Linked DNA regions of Kineococcus sp. NBC_00420. The protein of the gene in region 1 interacts with the protein of each later gene in a pairwise test. Links are inferred from orthologs where the notes say so. Each region holds a gene or a part of one and is shown on either strand. Other genes may lie near its edges. The genes, in order: eno and rpe.

What was found.
Region 2: the proteins of eno (region 1) and rpe interact in binary tests that used the Escherichia coli proteins (3 or more experiments, as listed by UniProt). The link is inferred for Kineococcus sp. NBC_00420 from one-to-one orthologs.

Annotation. Positions count from the first base shown.
Region 1 is NZ_CP107930.1:1,438,516-1,448,325, forward strand. Bases 4,235-7,120 are described here. They hold eno (phosphopyruvate hydratase), read right to left. Parts: upstream 6,383-7,120; coding sequence 5,087-6,382; downstream 4,235-5,086. Other genes in these bases: OG218_RS07000 (DUF501 domain-containing protein), read right to left, coding at 4,235-4,406; OG218_RS07005 (FtsB family cell division protein), read right to left, coding at 4,425-5,051; OG218_RS07015 (ROK family protein), read right to left, coding at 6,462-7,120. Outside these bases: OG218_RS06975 (NAD(P)/FAD-dependent oxidoreductase), read right to left, coding at 1-1,268; OG218_RS06980 (uracil-DNA glycosylase), read right to left, coding at 1,270-2,145; OG218_RS06985 (SRPBCC family protein), read right to left, coding at 2,105-2,548; OG218_RS06990 (MmcQ/YjbR family DNA-binding protein), read left to right, coding at 2,587-2,955; OG218_RS06995 (Ppx/GppA phosphatase family protein), read right to left, coding at 2,962-3,891; more of OG218_RS07000, read right to left, coding at 3,888-4,234; more of OG218_RS07015, read right to left, coding at 7,121-7,409; OG218_RS07020 (MazG family protein), read right to left, coding at 7,420-8,070; OG218_RS07025 (Uma2 family endonuclease), read left to right, coding at 8,152-8,694; mfd (transcription-repair coupling factor), read right to left, coding at 8,700-9,810. UniProt on the Escherichia coli protein: Catalyzes the reversible conversion of 2-phosphoglycerate (2-PG) into phosphoenolpyruvate (PEP). It is essential for the degradation of carbohydrates via glycolysis.
Region 2 is NZ_CP107930.1:5,124,135-5,133,850, reverse strand. What follows is about bases 3,619-6,410. They hold rpe (ribulose-phosphate 3-epimerase), read right to left. Parts: upstream 5,452-6,410; coding sequence 4,786-5,451; downstream 3,619-4,785. Other genes in these bases: OG218_RS25050 (alpha-hydroxy acid oxidase), read right to left, coding at 5,535-6,410; ribD (bifunctional diaminohydroxyphosphoribosylaminopyrimidine deaminase/5-amino-6-(5-phosphoribosylamino)uracil reductase RibD), read right to left, coding at 3,619-4,412. Also shown: OG218_RS25090 (PH domain-containing protein), read right to left, coding at 1-319; hisG (ATP phosphoribosyltransferase), read right to left, coding at 328-1,173; OG218_RS25080 (phosphoribosyl-ATP diphosphatase), read right to left, coding at 1,184-1,447; ribH (6,7-dimethyl-8-ribityllumazine synthase), read right to left, coding at 1,588-2,073; OG218_RS25065 (riboflavin synthase), read right to left, coding at 2,714-3,343; more of ribD, read right to left, coding at 3,324-3,618; more of OG218_RS25050, read right to left, coding at 6,411-6,575; OG218_RS25045 (isocitrate lyase/PEP mutase family protein), read right to left, coding at 6,656-7,432; OG218_RS25040 (RsmB/NOP family class I SAM-dependent RNA methyltransferase), read right to left, coding at 7,495-8,955; fmt (methionyl-tRNA formyltransferase), read right to left, coding at 8,952-9,716. UniProt on the Escherichia coli protein: Catalyzes the reversible epimerization of D-ribulose 5-phosphate to D-xylulose 5-phosphate.

The DNA.
Region 1 (9,810 bases):
ACGGCCTCGCGGTGGAAGAGCGCCGCCTGCACCCAGCCGAGCAGCACACCGGCCTTGCGCGAGCGGGTCGGCATCTTGGACAGGTGGTAGACGCGGTGCGCCAGCCACGCGGGGTAGCCCCGCACGCGCACCCCGTAGATCTGCGCGACGCCCTTGTGCAGGCCGAGGGAGGCCACGGACCCGGCGTAGGTGTGCCGGTAGTCGGTGGTGGGCCTGCCCCGCAGGTCGGCGAGGAGGTTGTCGGCGAGGCGGCGGGCCTGTCGGACGGCGTGCTGGGCGTTGGGGGCGCAGAACCCACCCGGCCGGGTGAGGTCGGGGACGGCGCAGCTGTCCCCCGCACCCCAGGCCCCCTCCACGCCCCGCACCCGCAGGTCGGCGTCCACGACGAGACGCCGCCGCTCGTCGAGGGGGAGGTCGGTCGCCTCCAGCAGCGGGTGCGCCTTCACCCCCGCGGTCCAGACGATCGTGGCGGCGTCGAGCTCGCGGCCGTCGGAGAGGACGACCCGGCCGTCGACGCAGCTCGTCATCGTGGTGCCCAGCGCGACGTCGATGCCCCGCGAGCGCAGCACGTCGACGGCGTAGCGGCCCAGGCGCGACCCGACCTCGGGCAGGATCCGGTCGGTGGCCTCGACGAGGACGAACCGCAGGTCGGCGGGGCGGATCGTGCGGTGCAGGCGGGTCGCGTAGCGGGCCATGTCCTCGAGCTCGGCGATGGCCTCGATCCCCGCGTAGCCACCCCCGACGAACACGAACGTCAACGCGCGACGTCGCCCGTCCGCCTCGGTGCTCGCCTCCGCGAGGTCGAGCTGCGCGAGCACCCGGTTGCGCAGGTGGACGGCCTCCTCGACGGTCTTGAACCCGATCGCCTGCTCGGCGAGGCCCGGGATCGGCAGGGTGCGCGAGACCGATCCCGGGGCCATGACCAGCACGTCGTAGTCGAGGTCGCGTTCGGCGCCGTCGGCGCAGCGGATGCGGGCGGTGCGGTCGCCGTGGGCGATCTTCACGACGTCGGCGGCGACCACCTCGGCCCCGCCCCCGACGTGCGACAACGTGCGGCGCAACGAGACCACGACGTTGCGGGCGTCGATGGAGCCGGCCGCGGCCTCCGGCAGGAACGGGTGGTAGGTCATGTAGCCGCGCGGGTCGACGAGGGTGATCTCCGCCTCGCCCGGGCGCAGCCGGTGCAGCAGCCGCAGCGTCGCGTTGAGCCCGACGTAGCCACCCCCCACGACGAGGACGCGGGTCGGGGACTTCGGCACGGAGTGCACCCTAACCTCCCAGCTGCGCCGCGCGTCCGACGACGTCGTCGAGCATCGCGACGGTGAGGCGCCCCGTCGAGGTGTTCTGCTGGCTCACGTGGTAGCTGGCGAGGAGGTGCACCGGACCGTGCGGGCCCTGCAGGACGGCCTCGGCGCCGTGCCCGAACCTCGGCTGCGGCCGGGGCACCACCCACCCGTTGCGGCGGGCCGACCCGAGCGCGGACGCCCACGCGAACGCGCCCAGCACGAGCAGCACCCGCACGCTCGGGGTCACGAGGTCCAGCTCCGCGTCCAGCCAGCCCGCGCAGGTGTTGCGTTCCGTCGTGGTGGGCTTGTTGTCCGGTGGGGCGCACCGCACGGGCGCGACGATCCGGGTGCGCTGCAGTGCGAGTCCGTCCGCGGCGTCCACGGACGTGGGCTGGTTCGCGAGACCCGCGCGGTGCAGCGCGGCGATGATCCAGTCCCCCGAACGGTCACCGGTGAACATCCGGCCGGTGCGGTTCCCGCCGTGCGCCGCCGGGGCCAGGCCGACGACGAGCACCCGGGGGTCGTCCACGCCGAGGCTGGGGACGGGTCGACCCCAGTACGGCTGGTCGCGGTAGGCGCGGCGCTTCTCCCGGGCGACGTCCTCGCGCCAGGTCACCAGCCGCGGGCAGGCCCGGCAGACGCAGGCCCGCCCCACGAGGTCGGCGACGGTGAGGTCGGTGACGGCGAGGTCGGTGACGGCGAGCGCCCGCACCTGCGCCGCGTCGTGCGCGACCGGGGTGTCGGGGGCCGAGGGGTCCCCCGGCCAGCCGCTCCCCGGCGGGACGGGCGAGGGGAAGGGGCGACCCGTCGCGGGGTGCTCAGCGGGCGACGGCGTCGGCGAGGTTGTCGAGGAGTTCACCGTAGATCCGGTCCAGTCCGCGCGGCGCGAAGGTACGCTCGAAGAATCCACCGATGCCGCTCGCCCCGCGCCACTCACTGGTCACGACGACCTCGGAGGCGTCGGGACCGTCGGTCTCCACGCGCCACGTCGTGACCATCGAGGAGTTCTCGTCGCTCTCGACGAGGGCGTGGCGGTCGGTGGAGGAGACGACGGCCAGGACGTCGCGGACGCGCTTCTTGGTCGCGTGCAGCTTCCAGCGGACCTGGGTGCCCGGTCCCTCCCCGCCCTCGACGACCTCGTAGTCGGTGAACTGCTCGGGCAGCAACCGGGGACGCGTACCGCGGTAGTCGGCCAGCGCGGCGAGGACGCGCTCGGCGGGCGCGTCGATCCGTCGGGTGGTCGTTGCGCTCACGGTGCTCATGCTTCCCACCCTGCCAGATCTGCGATTGGCTGTTGCGCGTGGTGACGAGCGACACCCTGCGCGGCTGGGCTTTGGAGCTGCCCGAGGCCGTCGAGGAGGAGACGTGGGGCGCGGCGACGTTCCGGGTGCGGACGAAGATCTTCGTCATCCTCCGCGCCGAGGACGGCGTCGCCTCCGTCAAGGCCTCGAAACCCGACCAGGCCGAGCTCATCGCCGGTGACGCGGAGACCTACCGGGTCGCCTCGCACGTCGGCCGCTTCGGCTGGGTGGAGGTGACGCTGGCGAGCGCGGACCCGACCGAGCTGCACTCCGTCGTGCTGGAGGCCTGGCGCCGCACCGCGCCGCGGCGCCTGCAGAGCGCGCTCCCCGACGAGCTGAGGGAGTTGCTGCCGACCCCTCCCGGCTGAGTACGGCTAGGGGCCTGCGAGGGCGACGGCGATCCCGTCGAGGATGTCGTGCTCGGAGGTGACGACCTCGGTGATCCCGGCCTCGGCCTCGACACGGTCGAGGACCGTGCGCCAGACCAGCGCGCCGGCGCCGATGACGTCGACGCGACCGGGGTGGACGAAGGGCATCGCGGCGCGTTCGGCGCGGGTCGCGTGCAGCAGCCGGTCGCAGGCCGCACGGACCTGGTCGAGCGGGAGCCGGACCCCGTGCAGGACACCGGGAACGTACTCGGCGAGCTCCATCGCGGCGGCGGTGATCGTGGTGATCGAGCCGGCCACGCCGACGAGGGTGCGGGCCCGGGCCAGCGGGACGTCGCAGGCGGCGAGGGCCGCGTCGACGTCCGCGCGGGCCGCGGCGATCTGCCCGGGCGAGGCCGGGTCGTCGTGCAGGTGCCGCTCGGTCATCCGGACCGAGCCGATGTCGAGCGAGCGGGCCGCCTCGACGTCACGGGCCCCGAGGACGAGTTCCGTCGACCCCCCGCCGAGGTCGACGACGAGGAAGGGAGCGCCGTCGTCGCCGAGTTCACGGGTGGCCCCGGCGAAGCTCAGCGCGGCCTCCTCGTCCCCGGTGACGACGTCGGGCTCGACACCCAGGCGGGCGTGGATCCCGGCGAAGAACTCGTCGCGGTTGGAGACGTCCCTCGACGCGGACGTCGCGACGAAGCGGATCGCCCCCGGCCGGTGCCGCGCGATCAGCGCCGCGGCGCGGTCGACGGCGGAGAACGTGCGCTGCAACGCTTCCGGGGCGAACGCGCCGGTCCGGTCGACGCCCTGGCCGAGGCGGACGACCTCCATCGTGCGCTCGAGCTCCACGCTGGACCCCTGCTCGGCGATGTCCGCGATGAGCAGGCGCAACGAGTTCGTCCCGCAGTCGATCGCGGCGACGCGGCGGCTCACGCGATCGGCCCGTGCGGGCAGACGGCGGGCCAGCCACCGTCGGCGGCGAGGCGTTGCAGGGTCTGGTCCCCGAACGGGTTCACCCCCGGGCCGGCGGCCAGGGCGTGCCCGACGAGGGCGTGCAGGCACTTCACCCGCGAGGGCATCCCCCCGGCGGAGATGCCCTCGATCTCCGGGACGTCGGCGTCGCCGAGAGCGGCACGGCGGCGCAGGTAGTCCTCGTGGGCGGCGGCGTAGGCGGTGGCGAGGTCGGGGTCGGCGGCGAGCTGCTCGCTCATCTCGCGCATGACGCCCTCCGCCTCCAGGGTGCTGATGGCACCCGCGGCGGTCGGGTCGACGAGGTAGTACGTCGTGGGGAACGGGGTGCCGTCGGGCAGTCGCGGAGCGGTCTCGACGACGTCGGGGCGGCCGCACCGGCAGCGGTGGGCGATGGCGACCACTCCCCGCGGGACCCGGCCCAGGCGTTCGGCGATGCTGTCCAGGTCGGCCTGGGTGGCGGGGGTGGAACCGGTCACGACGATCTCACTTCGGGCTCACTTCGAGGTGGTGGAGCTGGAACTGCCGGAGAGTCCCGGCGTCTTGACCGGGGCGGCGTTGTCGGGGTTGCCCGCCAGGCGCAACGACTCCCAGATGTTCTCGTACCAGGCGGCGGAGGGTTTCGGCACCGTCGTCGCGGCCTGCTGCGGTGGTACCTCGTCGGCGTCGGTCGAACCGTCGACGGCGTAGGGGACCTCGCCGGGCATCACGAACCGCAGCCGCTCGCGCGCCTGGGTGATGACGTAGGCGTCGTCCTTCCAGCGCTGCTCCTGGGCCTGCGCGGCGCTGAGGTCGGTCTGCTGCTGGGAGATCTGCGCGTTCAGCCGGCCGATCTCGGACCGCTGCTCGAGCCACTTCTGCAGGCTGGGCACGAGGAAGATCGCGAGCAGCAGCGCGACGACGGAGAGCACGAGGACGCGCGGACCGCGGGTGCGCCGCCGCTCGGCCGCCGACATCGTGGCCCCGCTGCGACCGCGGGCGGCGGCGGCGGGACGGGTGGCCGGTGCGGCGCCGGCCGCGCGGCGGGTGCTGCCCGGACCCCGACCGGGGCGGGAGGCAGCACTGCGCCCCGCGGTCCCGCCCGAGCGGGGGCCGCGAGGCGCAGTCGGTCGTCGCGAACCCATGGGTCCAGCTTCTCCCGTGTCCTGCCGGTATCCGGTCAGGCGCGCCCGGTGAAGGCGGCCGAGCGCGGGAAGGCCTTGGCGCCGGCGTAGACCGCGGCGTCGTCGAGCTCCTCCTCGATGCGCAGGAGCTGGTTGTACTTGGCGACGCGCTCGGAACGGGCCGGGGCGCCGGTCTTGATCTGACCCGAGCCCACGGCGACGGCCAGGTCGGCGATCGTGGTGTCCTCGGTCTCGCCCGAACGGTGGCTCATCATGGTGCTGAAACCGTTGCGGTGGGCCAGGTCCACGGCGTCGAGGGTCTCGGTGAGCGAACCGATCTGGTTCACCTTGACCAGCATCGAGTTCCCCGCGCCGAGGTCGATGCCCTTCTGCAGACGCTCCGGGTTGGTGACGAACAGGTCGTCGCCCACGAGCTGGATCTTGCCGCCGAGGGCGTTGTTGATGTGCACCCAGCCGTCCCAGTCGTCCTCGGAGAGCGGGTCCTCGATGGAGACCAGCGGGTACTCGGACACGAGGCCCTCGTAGTAGCCGGTCATCCACTCCGCGGAACGCTTCGAGCCCTCGAAGTCGTAGCCGTCCGTGCCGTAGAACTCGGTCGCGGCGACGTCGAGCGCGAGCGCGATGTCGGAACCGGCGGTGTAGCCGGCCTTGCCGATGGCCTCGACGATCAGGTCGAGGGCGTCCTTGTTGCTGGGCAGGTCGGGGGCGAAGCCGCCCTCGTCACCCAGGCCGGTCGAAAGACCGCGCTCCTTGAGGACGGCCTTGAGCGCGTGGTAGGTCTCCGCACCCCAGCGCAGCGCCTCGCGGAAGGACGACGCACCGATCGGGGCGATCATGAACTCCTGGATGGCGACGCCGGTGTCGGCGTGCGCACCACCGTTGACGATGTTCATCATCGGCACGGGCAGGACGTGCGCGTTCGGGCCACCGAGGTAGCGGAACAGCGGCAGGTCCGCGGCCGAGGCGGCGGCCTTCGCGACGGCGAGGGAGACACCGAGGATGGCGTTCGCGCCGAGGCGGCTCTTGGTGGGGGTGCCGTCCAGGTCGAGCATGACCCGGTCGATGATCCGCTGCTCGTGGGCGTCGTGACCGACGAGCGCCGGCCCGATCTCCTCGATGACGGCTTCGACGGCCTGCTCGACGCCCTTGCCCAGGTAGCGACCCTTGTCGCCGTCCCGACGTTCGTTGGCTTCGTAGGCGCCGGTGGAGGCGCCCGACGGCACCGCCGCCCGGGCGAACGTGCCGTCGTCGAGGAGGACCTCGACCTCGACGGTGGGGTTTCCGCGCGAATCCAGGATCTCGCGGGCTCCGACGGCCTCGATGGTGGCCACACGCACTCCTCGTAATGCTCGACATGCTCGACGACGTGTTCAGGGCTTTGCGGTCCGAGCCTAGTGGCTCGGACGGTGATCACCGCGAGAGCGTCTGCCACCCCAGCCGACCCGCCCCGACGAGACCGGACATCCGGGGCAACGCGGACGCGCTGATCCGCACGTCGGCGAGGTGCGGGTAGACGGCGAGCTCGGCGTAGGCGCGGCGCAGCGGCTCCATCAGGACGTCACCGGCCGAGGCCACTCCCCCGCCGACGACGACGTCCTCGAGGTCGAAGAGCGCCGCGGTGGACAGGAACGCCGACGCCAGGGCGCGGGTCCCGCGGGCGATGACGTCGACGGCGATCGGGTCGCCGGCCCGGGCGTCGGTGGTGAGGACCTTCGCGTCGACCTGCTCGCCCGCGCGCCAGCCCCGGGCCAGGGCGGCGCGGACCATCGCGGGTCCGCTGGCGTAGGACTCCACGACCCCGTGGGCGCCCGAGCCGGGCAGCAGTTCCCCGTCCAAGACGACCCCGACGTGGCTGATGAACCCGGCGTTGCCGGTCTTGCCGGACAGGATGCGGCCGTCCAGGACGATCCCGCCGCCGATGCCCGTGGACACGACGACACCCATCATCGAGCGCGACCCCTCGGCGGCACCGATCCACTGCTCGGCCGCGGCGAAGCACTGCCCGTCCTGCGCCAGCGCGGCGGAGACGCTGCGGCCCAGCACGTCCGACGCGGTCCGGGCGACGTGCTCGACGAGCGGGAAACCCCGCAACGAGACGATGTTCACGGGGTGCACGGTGCCGCTCACGGTGTCGACGGGACCGGCGGACCCGACGCCGACGACGTCGGCCACCTCGAGGCCCTGCTCCCGGGCCGAGCGCAGGACGTCGGTGACCAGGCCCTCCAGCGCCGACGCGACGGCGCTCGCGCTCGTCTGGTCGGTGGGCACCTCACGATCCAGCCGCACGGTCCCGTCGTCCCCGACGAGGCCTGCGGCGATCTTCGTCCCGCCGATGTCGATGGCCAGCACGTTCGTCACGTCGGGGACCCTACCGAGAGGCCGGCGCGCGCTCGGCCGCCCGTGCGGCCGTCTCCAGCCGCCGGGTGGCCGTGCGCAGCGCCGCCTCCGGGTCCACCCCGGACGCGTGGGCGCGGCGGACCAGGTCCAGCAGTTCCCGGCCGAACGACTCCTCGTCCCCACCCTCGTCGGGGACCGTCTCGTCCAGCCCGTTGCGCTGGAGCCGCCCCAGGACCTTGTCGGCGCGGGCCAGCGCCGGCAGCGACGACGGGATGCCGTCCAGCACGCTCTCGCGCGCCTTCTCGGTCGCCTTGATCGCGTCCCACCCCGCCTGCAGGTCCTCGGCGACGGCCTCGCCGGCGAAGACGTGCGGGTGGCGGCGTTCGAGCTTGCTGACGATGGCCGCCGCGACGTCGTCGATGTCGAACGGCTCGTCGGTGGACTCCTGCGCGACGCGGGCGTGGAAGACGACCTGCAGCAGCAGGTCCCCCAGTTCGTCCCGCAGTTCCTCCCGCGTCCCGTTCTCGACGGCGTCGACGACCTCGTAGCTCTCCTCGACGAGGTACTTCAGCAGGCTCACGTGGGTCTGCTGCGCGTCCCACGGGCAGCCGCCGGGCGAGCGGAGGCGGTCCATGACGGCGACGAGGTCGAGGAGTCGGGATCCGGCCGGGGTCTCGCTCATGGGCTGCACGATACGAGTGCACCGAGGTAGGTGGCCGACCTACACTCGTGTCGACGGCCTGAGGAGGCGAGCGTGATGACCGTGGCCACACCACTCCCTGCTGGCGAGCCCATGTCGTGGGAGCAGTTCGACGCCCTGCCGGAAGATCCCTGCCGTGAGTACATCGACGGAGTCGCCATCGTGACGCCCAGCCCTGACCTGGACCACCAGGACATCTCCCTCGCCTTGGTGGTGATGCTGCGAGCGGTGCTGCCGCCAACCCACCGCGCCATCTTCGCCTGGGCATGGAAGCCGGCGAGGGATGAATTCATCCCCGACGTCATGGTCTGGGCTCGTGAGGACGAGACGGGCACGAAGCGCTTCACCAATATTCCGGCACTCGTCGTCGAGGTGCTCTCGACCAACCGCAGCGACGACCTGCTGCTGAAGATGGCCAAGTACGCCGCGGCCGGGCTGCCGAACTACTGGATCGTCGACCCGCGGGAGCGCACGCTCAGCGTCCACGTCCTCGACGACAGCGGGGTCTTCCGGGCCGATCGCGTCCTGCGGGACGGCGATGCCGCCGTCCCGCTGTCCTTCGGACCCGCCTCGTTGACGATCGACGTGACCGCCCTCCTGCCCTAGACCGGTCAGCGCGCGTTGGCCGCCGCCACCGCCGCCGGCTGGTCCAGCAGCACGGAGTTCACGAACTCCGTCGCCCAGGTCAGCATCTCCGCGTCGCGCAACGGCTTGCCCCCGATCCGCGCGGTCATCGGCGCCGGCACCAGCGCCACCGACAACGCGGGCTTGAGCAGCGTCCCCGGGTAGAGCCGCTTCAGGCGCAGTTCGCGCGACTCCGGCAGGTCGATCGGCGCGAACCGGACCTGCTTGCCCTGCAGGGACACCTCGCGCAGCCCGGCCTTGCGGGCGGCGATGCGGAACTTCGCCACCTCGAACAGGTTGAGGACCGGCTGCGGCGGGTTGCCGTAGCGGTCGACGAGTTCCGCGTGCAGTTCGACGAGGTCGGTGTCGGAGTTCGCCGCGGCCATCCGCCGGTAGGCGTCGAGACGCAGCCGCTCCGAGGGCACGTAGTCGTGCGGCACGTGTGCGTCCACGGGCAGCTCGATCTTGACCTCGGTGGGTTCCGGTTCCTCGTCGCTCCCGGCCCCCGACACCTGGTTGCGCGCGTCGGCGACGGCGTCGGCCACCATCCGCATGTAGAGGTCGAAACCGACCCCCGCGATGTGCCCGGACTGCTCACCGCCGAGCATGTTCCCGGCCCCGCGGATCTCGAGGTCCTTCATCGCCACCGCCATCCCCGACCCGAGGTCGGTGTGCTGGGCGATCGTCGCGAGCCGGTCGTGCGCGGTCTCGGTGAGGGGCTTCTCCGGCGGGAACAGGAAGTAGGCGTAGGCCCGTTCCCGGCCGCGCCCGACCCGGCCGCGCAGCTGGTGCAGCTGGGAGAGACCCATGGCGTCCGCGCGTTCCACGATGAGCGTGTTCGCGTTGGAGATGTCGAGACCGGTCTCGACGATCGTCGTGCAGACCAGGACGTCGAAGCGCTTCTCCCAGAAGTCGACGACGACCTGTTCGAGGCGGTGCTCGCCCATCTGCCCGTGCGCGGTCGCGATCCGCGCCTCGGGGACGAGCTCCTTCAGCCGGGCCGCGGTGCGCTCGATGGACTGCACCCGGTTGTGGACGTAGAACACCTGGCCCTCGCGCAGGAGTTCCCGCTTGATGGCCGCGGTGATCTGCTTCTCC
Region 2 (9,716 bases), 3.7 Mb from region 1 along the record:
GCCACGGCTCGGCCCCGCCGAAGCGGACGGCGACGACCGCGCCCCAGGCCACCCGCCGGGTGAAGACGACGTTGCGGACCTCGAGGCCGTCGGCGGTCACCCGGGCACGGACCGCGACGAGGCGGACGAGGACGCCGGCCAGCAGCACGGCGAAGACGACGGCCGAGACGGTGTCCTGGCCGGTCCACCCGGACTGCGGGGAGAACGTGAGCAGGATCGACATCCCGACCATCACGACGAGGATGCCCACGGCGAAGACCAGCCCGACGACCCGCGCCCGGCGCGGGCGGAACGCGGACTCCGGGACCGCACCCGGCACGGGGGGCGTCACAACCGGCAGGCGTGGATGCTGGTCACCAGGATCGCCCGCGCACCGAGGTCGTAGAGGTCGTCCATGACCTGGTTGGTCGCCGCCTTCTTCACCATGGCGCGCACCGCCACCCAGTCCGGGTTCGCCATCGGCGACACCGTCGGGGACTCCAGCCCCGGGGTGATCGCGCAGGCCTCCTCGACGATCGACTTCGGGCAGTCGTAGTCGACCATCACGTACTGGCGGGCGACGAGGACCCCGCGCAGCCGACGCACCAGGACCTCGACGGCCGGGTCGAGCGGCGCGTCGGCCCGGCGGACCAGGGTCGCCTCCGAGGACATGATCGGCTCACCGAAGATCTCGAGCCCGGCGGCGCGCAACGTGGTCCCGGTCTCGACGACGTCGGCGATCACGTCGGCGATCCCGAGGGCGACGGCCGTCTCCACAGCCCCGTCGAGGTGCACGATGTCGGCGGTCACGCCGTGCTCGGCGAGGTGCTTGCCCAGCAGGCCGGAGTAGCTGGTCGCGATGCGGCGGCCCTGCAGGTCGCTCACACCCTCGGCGACCCCGGGGCGGCCGGCGAAGCGGAAGGTGCTGCGGGCGAACTCCAGCGGCAGGATCTCCGACGCCGGAGCGTGGGAGTCCAGCAGCAGGTCACGACCGGTGATGCCGACGTCGAGGGTCCCCGAGCCGACGTAGAGCGCGATGTCGCGCGGGCGCAGGAAGACGAACTGCGCGGAGTTGTCCGGGTCGTCGAGGATGAGTTCCTTCGCCTCGCGGCGCTGGTTGTAGCCGGCCTCGCGCAGCATGGCGCTGGCGGCCTCGGCGAGAGAACCCTTGTTGGGGACGGCGATGCGCAGCATGGTGGGTTCCTCAGAGGTGGGCGTAGACGTCGTCGAGGGTCAGTCCGCGGGAGATCATCAGCACCTGCAGGTGGTACAGCAGCTGCGAGATCTCCTCGGCCGTCCGTTCCCCGGACTCGTGCTCCGCAGCCATCCACACCTCGGCCGCCTCCTCGACGACCTTCTTGCCGATGGCATGGACCCCGGCGTCCAGTTCCAGCACCGTCCCCGACCCAGCGGGTCGGGTCAGCGCCTTGTCGCTCAGCTCGGCGAACAGGGCGTCGAAGGTCTTCACGTGCACGGAGTCTAGGTGGTGGCGCCCCACTCTCCCGCCACCCCCTGGCGGAGTCGGCCGGGTGGGATCGTTGCCTCCCCGAGGACCCCCAGCGACCTCGGGGAGGCAACGATCCCACCTCGCGATCCCACCCGGTGCGGTCAGCCCTTCGGGAGGGGCGCGACGTCGCGCAGGGCGACGACGGTCTCCAGGGCGGCGAGGACGGCTTCGGCGCCCTTGTCCTCGCGCGAGCCGCGCAGGCCGGCGCGGTGCAGCGCCTGCGCCTCGGTGTCGACGGTCAGCACCCCGAAGCCGATCGGGACGCCGGTGGTCACCGCGACCTGGGTCAGCCCCGAGGTCGCCGCGTCGCAGACGTACTCGAAGTGGGGGGTGCCACCGCGGATGACGACGCCGAGGCAGACGACGGCGTCGTAGCCCGCCCGGGCGAGGCGGGAGGCGGCGACGGGCAGCTCGAACGCGCCGGGCACCCGCACCTCGGTGACGTCGGTGACGCCCGACGTCTCCAGCGCGCGGCGCGCCCCGGCGACGAGGCCGTCCATGGTCTCGGTGTGCCACCGGGCGGCGACGACCGCGATCCGCAGCCCGCTCCCGTCGACGGTGATCTCCGGACTTCCGTCCCCGCTCATCTGTGCTCTCCCTCGGGTGCAGCTGCGGTCAGGTGAGCCCGCAGATCGGCGATCGTCAGCACGGGCAGGTCGTACTCCTCACCCAGAGCGACGATCTGGTCCCAGCGTGACATCGATCCGTCGTCTTCGACGAGCTCCGAGATGAGCGCGACCGGCGCGAGCCCCGCGAGCCGGCAGAGGTCGACGGCGGCCTCGGTGTGTCCGGGCCGTTCCCGCACCCCACCGGGACGGGCCCGCAGCGGGAAGACGTGCCCGGGTCGGATCAGGTCCGAGGGGGCCGAGGACGGGTCGGCGAGGACGCGCGCGGTGCGGGCCCGGTCGGCGGCGGAGATGCCGGTCGTGACGCCGGCCGCCGCGTCGCAGCTGACGGTGTAGTCGGTGCGGTAGGAGTCCTCGTTGCGCTCGACCATCCGCGGCAGCCCGAGGGCGTCGGCGCGCTCCGCGGGCATGGGCGCGCAGAGCATCCCGGAGGTGTGCCGCACGGTCCAGCCGACCCACTCGGGGGTGGCGTGCTCCGCGGCGAGGATCACGTCGCCCTCGTTCTCGCGGTCGGCGGCGTCGCTCACCAGGACGGGTCTCCCCGCCCGCAGCGCATCGAGGGCCGCGGCGATGGTCTGGTCGAGACCCACCGTCGGGGCGTTCACGCGGACACCTGCGCGGAGCGGTCGAAGGCGTTGAGGCGCTCGACGTACTTCGCCAGCACGTCCACCTCGAGGTTGACGGTGGCGCCGACCGGTTTGCGACCCAGGGTCGTGAGGTCCAGCGTCGTGGGGATCAGCGAGACCTCCAGCCACGGTTCGCGCTCCTCGACGGGGCTCACCCCGGACACGGTCAGGGAGGTCCCGTCGAGGGTGATGGACCCCTTCTCCACGACGTAGCGGGCGAGGTCGGTCGGGATCGCGACCCGCACGACCTCCCACGCCTCCCCCGGCGTCCGCACGGCGATGGTGCCGGTGCCGTCGACGTGGCCCTGGACGATGTGCCCGCCGAGGCGGCCGTGGGCGGCCATCGCCCGTTCCAGGTTCACCCGCCGTCCCGCGGCGACGTCGTGCAACGAGCTGCGCACCAACGACTCCTGCATCACGTCGACGGTGAACGTCCCCGGTTCGGGCTGGTCGACGACGGTCAGGCACACCCCGTCCACCGCGATCGACGCCCCGTGCACGGCGTCGGACACGACCAGCGGACCGCGCACGGTCAGCCTCGCCGACTCCGCGCCGAACTCCACGGCGACGACCTCGCCGATCTCCTCAACGATCCCGGTGAACACCGAAGGCCTCCTGCAACTCGTGGCTGGTCTGGCTGGGCTGGAACTGCGGTGGGACGTCACGGCCGAGCGGCCGGGCGACGATGCGGACGTCGTCGCCGACCAGGTCGACGGAGGTGGTCCGCAGGCGGGCGATGTCGGGCATCCCCCGGATCCCGAGGTCGCCGACGGCAGCGGGACCGGCGCCGAGCAGGGCGGGGGCGAGGTAGCAGACGACCTCGTCGACGAGACCGGCCGCGAGGAACGCGGCCGCGAGCGCCGGGCCGCCCTCGAGCAGGACGGTCCGGACCTCGCGGGCGGCGAGTTCGGCGAGGACGACGTGGGGGTCGCGGGTGCGGACGTGCAGCAGGTCCGCGTCCCCGTCGAGGAGTCGTGCTCCGGGCGGCAGGTCGCGCAGTCCCGCGACGACCCGCAGCGGCTGCGGTCCGCGGACGACGCCGTCGCGCCGGACGGTGAGCGAGGGGTCGTCGGTGAGCGCCGTCCCGGTCCCGATGAGGACGGCGTCGTGCTCGGCCCGCAGCCGGTGCACGTCGGCCCGGGCCGGGGCGGAGGTGATCCAGCGGCTGCTCCCGTCGGCGGCGGCGGAGCGCCCGTCGAGGGTCGAGGCCCACTTCCACGTCACCCACGGTCCGCCGCGGCCGACGGCGGTGGCCCAGCGTTCGTTGAGGGCCCGGGACTCCTCCCCCAGCAGACCGACCTCGACGTCGACGCCGTGCGCGGCGAGTTCGGCGATGCCGCCGGCGGCGTGCGGGTTGGGGTCGGGGGTCGCGACGACGACGCGGGTGACCCCGGCGTCGAGCAGGGCCCGGCTGCACGGCCCGGTGCGCCCGGTGTGGTTGCACGGTTCCAGGGTGACGATCGCGGTCGCCCCGGCGGCGGAGGTGGTGAGGGCCTGCAGGGCGACGACTTCGGCGTGCGGAGCGCCCGCCCCGTGGTGGTACCCCTCGGCCAGGGTCGTGCCGTCGGGGGCGAGGATGACGCACCCGACGCGGGGGTTGGGTCCGTGCGTGGGTCCGCGTGCGGCGAGCTCGAGGGCGCGTCGCATCGCGGCGAGTTCTGCTGCTGGTGCCACCACCGGTTCCTGCCTCTCGGACGGTCCGACGAACGGACCCCGGAGGGGGTGCACACAGGGGGGCGACGACGGGTCGGCGACGGCGCAGCCCCGGAGGGGTGCACCGCAGCGGACCGTCGACTCGGGCGTCGTCGGAGGGGCCGGCACGCGCGTCAGCAGAGGACGGCGACGACGGCTCGCACCGACGACACCGCGCGCTGCCTCCCATCCGGACTCTCACCGTCGGCCCCGGAGTTCCACCGGATCAACCACCTGCCGAAGCAGGGGCTCGCGGACTGTCACCGCCGGCTCGGACTTCCACCGACCCCGGAGCACGCGTGTCGTGCGGTCTAGCTGTTGGTACTGCTGGCGGCAGTGTGCCACGCGCACCCGGTCAGTGCCTGCAGGCCCCGGCGGCGAGGTTCCTGAGGGTCCCGATCGCGGCGGCCGCGTCCTGCGCCCCGTAGACCGCGGACCCGGCGACGAAGACGTCGGCGCCGGCGTCGGCGGCCCGTTCGATCGTGTCCGCGGAGACCCCGCCGTCGACCTGCAGCCGGACGTCGAGGTCACCGATCGCGGCCCGTGCGCGGCGGACCTTCGGCAGGGTGACGTCGAGGAAGCTCTGCCCGCCGAAGCCGGGTTCGACGGTCATGACGAGGATCATGTCGAACTCGCCGAGGAGGTCGACGAAGGGCTCGATCGGCGTCGAGGGCCGCAGCGCGATCCCCGCGCGACCGCCCGCCGCGCGGATCTCGCGGGCCAGCTTCACGGGGGCGATCGCGGCCTCGGCGTGGAAGGTGACCCCCGCCGCGCCGGCCTCGGCGTAGGCCGGTGCCCAGCGGTCCGGGGCCTCGATCATCAGGTGGCAGTCCAGCGGGATCGGCGAGACCCGTTGCAGCGCTTCGACGATGGGCAGCCCGAGGGTCAGGTTGGGCACGAAGTGGCCGTCCATGACGTCGACGTGCGCCGCGTCGGCGGTGGAGATCCGCTGCAGTTCCGCCTCGAGGTTGGCGAAGTCCGCGGACAGGATGCTGGGGTTGATCTGCACGGTGCTCGACACCCGCCGAGGGTAGCCGTCGCGCTCGGGATCGTTGCCTCCCCGGTGTCGTCCAGCGGGACCGGGGAGGCAACGATCCCCCCGCGTCAGCGGCGGACGACGTCGCGCGGCGCGAGGTCGTGGACGGAGCCGATGCCCATCTGACGCAGGGTGGTGACGAACTCCGCCTGGTAGGTCGCGAGCACCGCGGCGACCCCGTCGGCCCCGTCGGCGGCCAGACCCCACATGACCGGGCGGCCGATGTGGACGGCCTTGGCGCCCAGGGCGATCGCCGCGGCGGCCTGGGCTCCGCCGCGGATGCCGGAGTCGACGTGCACCTCGGCCTCGGACCCCACCTCGGCGAGGATCTCGGGCAGCGCGTACGCGGAGGTGACGGAGTTGCCGAGGCGGCGACCGCCGTGGGTGGAGACGATGATCCCGTCGGCCCCGGCGTCGACGCAGCGGCGGGCGTCGCGGGCGGTCAGCACGCCCTTGCAGAGCACCGGGAGGCCCGAGGTCTCGGCGAGCCAGCCGATGGTGTCGGGGGTCAGGTCGAGGGCCATGTCGGTGTCGGCGCCGAAGCGGTCGAGCTCGTCCGCGGTGAGGTTCGCGGTGCGGTTCTTGCGCGGGCCGGCGGGCCAGTTGCGCGGGTCGATCGCGGGGATCTCCCGGCCGATCGGGGTGGTGTCGACGGTGAGGATGAGGGCCCCGGCCCCGGCCTCGGCGGCGCGCTGGACGAGCAGGCGCGTCGCCTCGCGGTTGCGCGCGACGTAGACCTGGTACCACCAGGGCGCGCCCTGGGCGGCGATGTCGGAGAACGTCGCGCCGGTGTTGGTGGAGACCCCGAGCAGGGTCCCGGCCTTGGCCGCCCCCTGGGCGGTCAGCACCTCGCCCTCGGGGCGGGCACCGACCTGCTGGGCCATGGGGGCCACCAGGATCGGGGCCGCGACCGGCGTCCCGAGGACCTGGGTGGCGGTGCTCTGGATCGACGCGTCGCGCAGGACGCTGGGCCGCAGCCGCAGCGCGTTCCAGTCGGCGATCCCCTCGCGTCCGCAGGAACCGTCGCCGGCGTAGGAGTGGTAGTACTCCGACACGTAGTCCGGCAGCACGGCGTCGGCGCGGTGGGCGAGGTCTTCGATCCAGGTCACGGAACTCATCCTCGCCCACCGGCGCTCACGGGTGTGACCGCTCCCGGCGATCCGGGAGCGAAGTCACCGGTTCGGCGTCACTAGTTCAGCGGTCGGGTGCCCTCGGGGATGCCGCCACCGGCGTAGATCCCGCGGGCCGCGTCCTGCAGGGCGGTCAGCGCGACCCGCTGGGTCAGCGGACCGTAGGTGATGCGTGCGACGCCCAGCTCCGCGAGGCGGGCCTGGTCCGGCAGGCTCGGGAAGCCGATGACCGACAGCTTCTGCGGGCCGAAGGCACCCACGAGCCGGGTCACGGTGTCCTCGTCGAGCATGCCGGGCACGAAGACGGTGGTGGCCCCGGCGGCGAGGTAGGCCCGGCCGCGTTCGATGGCGTCGGCCAGGACGACGTCGGCGGGTCGGTCGCCGCCCTTGGCGAACGCGTCGGTGCGGGCGTTGAGGACGAACGGGACACCCTCGGCCTCACCGGCAGCGATGATCGCCTCGACGTTGGCGACGGAGTCGGCCAGCGGTCGCAGCTGGTCCTCGACGTTGGCGCCGACGACGCCCACGCCGATGGCCTTGCGGACGGTCTCCCCCGCGTTGCCGTAGCCGCCGTCGAGGTCGGCGGAGACGGGCAGGTCACCGGCGGCGACGACGATGCGCTCGACGAGCGAGAGCGCGAGGTCGAGCGGGATCTGCTCGCCGTCGCCGTAGCCGAAGGTGGCGGCGATGGAGTGGCCGGCGGTGGCCAGCGCCTTCGTCTGCGGTTCACCCGCGACGACGGTGGCGGAGACCGCGTCCCAGACGTTGACCAGGACGAGGAGTTCGGGGTCGGCGTGCAGCTGCCGCAGTCGTGCGGCCTTCTCGGCGAAGTTCACCCCCGAAACCTCCCACGCCCCCGCCGCCCGGGCGCACCGGCCCCGCCCCCCGTCGGGTGGGATCAGCCCACGCGGCGCAACAGCGCGACGTGCATGGCGTCCGTCCCGTGCGTGTGCGGCCACAACTGCACGGCCTGACCCGCTGCAGCGGAAGGCATCCCGGGGACGACCCGCTCGAGGACGGCGGGGGTGTCCACCCGTTCGACGAGGACCCCGCGCTTCTTCGCGGCCTTCACCGCGTCGTCGACGACGAGCCGGGTCTCGCTCAGCACCGGCGAGCACGTCGCGTAGGCGACGACCCCGCCGGGACGGACCGCGTCCAGCGCCGAGGCCAGCAACTCGCGCTGCAGCGGACCGAGCTCGCCGAGGTCCGCGGGCGTCCGGCGCCAGCGGGCCTCCGGGCGGCGGCGCAGGGCCCCGAGGCCCGTGCAGGGCGCGTCGACGAGCACCCGGTCGTAGCTCGCGGGTTCCTCGGCCCCGACGGTGCGCCCGTCGCCGACCCGGACCTCGACCTCGCCGGGAATCGCGGTGAGGGCCTGGCGCACCAGGTCGGCGCGGTGCGGGGCGAGCTCGACCGCGGTCAGCGAGGCCCCCCGCCCGGCGGCCGTCGCGGCCAACAGGGCCGCCTTGCCGCCCGGTCCGGCGCACAGGTCGAGCCAGCGCTCGTCGCGACCCTCGAGGTCCGCGGCGGCGAGCACCAGGGCGACGATCTGCGACCCCTCGTCCTGCACCCGGGCCCGTCCGCCGCGCACCGAGGGCAACTTGCCCGGGTCGCCGTGCACGAGCTGGACCGCCGTCGGCGCCCAACGGCCGGGGACGACCTCGAGGAAGGACGCCTTACCCACGAGGTCCTCGGGTTCGGACAACCCCGGCAGGGCGGCCACGGCGACCTGGGCGGGGGTGTTGTCGGCGGTGAGCAGGTCCTCCAGCTCGCCCGCCTCGTGCCCGTGCGCCTTCAACGCCTCGCGCAGGCTGCGCACGATCCACTGCGGGTGGGAGTAGCGCAGCGCGAGGTCGTCGTCCTCACGACCGGTGCTCGCGACCTCCGCGATCCAGGCGTCGAGGTCACGGCCGGCGGCGCTGCGCAGCACCGCGTTGATCAGGCCGGACGGGCCACCACCGACGACGTTGCGCGCGAGGGCGACGGAGGTCGCGACGGCGGCGTGGTCGGGGACCCGCATGGCCAGCAGCTGGTGCAGGCCCATCCGCAGGATGTCCAGGACCCCGGCGTCGAGCTCGGCGAAGGGGCGGTCGACGAGCGTGGCGAGCAGCGCGTCGTAGGTGCCCTGACCGCGCAGGACGCCGTAGGCGAGTTCCGTCGCGAACGCGGCGTCGCGGCCGTTCAACTTCCTGGCGCGCAACAGCTTCGGCAGCACGAGGTTGGCGTAGGCATCGTCCCCGGACACCGCGCGCAGCACCTCGTAGGCGACCTTGCGCGACTCGTCGACGCGGGTGAAGCGGTCCTGCTTGACCCCGGTGCGCGGGGTCCGCTGCTGACCTGTTCCCAGTTTCGGTCCGGTCACGAGAACTCCTCTTCCGGCTCCGGCCGGATCCCACGCGCCCAGTCGGTCGCGTTCATCGCCTTCTTGCCCGCGGGCTGGACGGTGCCCAGCGCCACGCAGCCCTGGGCAGAACCCACCAGGACCCGTTTCCTCTCCACCACGATGCGCCCCGCGGGTACGTCCTCCGGGCCCGGGACGAGCGGGCCGACCTTGACGCGTTCGCCGCGGAACGCCGTCCACGCGCCCGGTTCGGGGGTGCAGCCGCGGACCCGGCGGTCGATCTCGACGGCGCTCGCCGTCCAGTCGATCCGGGCCTCCTCGACGCTGATCTTCGGCGCCAGCGACACCCCTTCAGCGGGCTGCGGGAGGGCGTGGGCGGTGCCGTCCTCGATCGCGTCGAGCACGCCGACCAGCAACGCGGCCCCGCGCACCGCGAACCGGGACAGCAGGTCCCCCGACGTGTCGGTCGGGCCGACGGGATCCGCGAACGAGGCGTAGACCGGACCGGTGTCCAGCCCCTCCTCGAGCCGGAAGACGCAGGCGCCGCTGACGTCGTCACCGTTCATCACCGCACGCTGCACGGGCGCCGCTCCGCGCCAGGCGGGCAGCAGCGAGAAGTGCAGGTTCAGCCAGCCGAAGCGCGGGACGTCCAGTGCCGCGCGCGGCACCAGGGCCCCGTAGGCGACGACCGGGCAGGCGTCCGGCGCCAGCTCGCGCAGCTGGGCCAGGAACTCCTCACCGCGCGGCTTCACCGGTTGCAGGAGCGGGAGTCCCACCTCGCG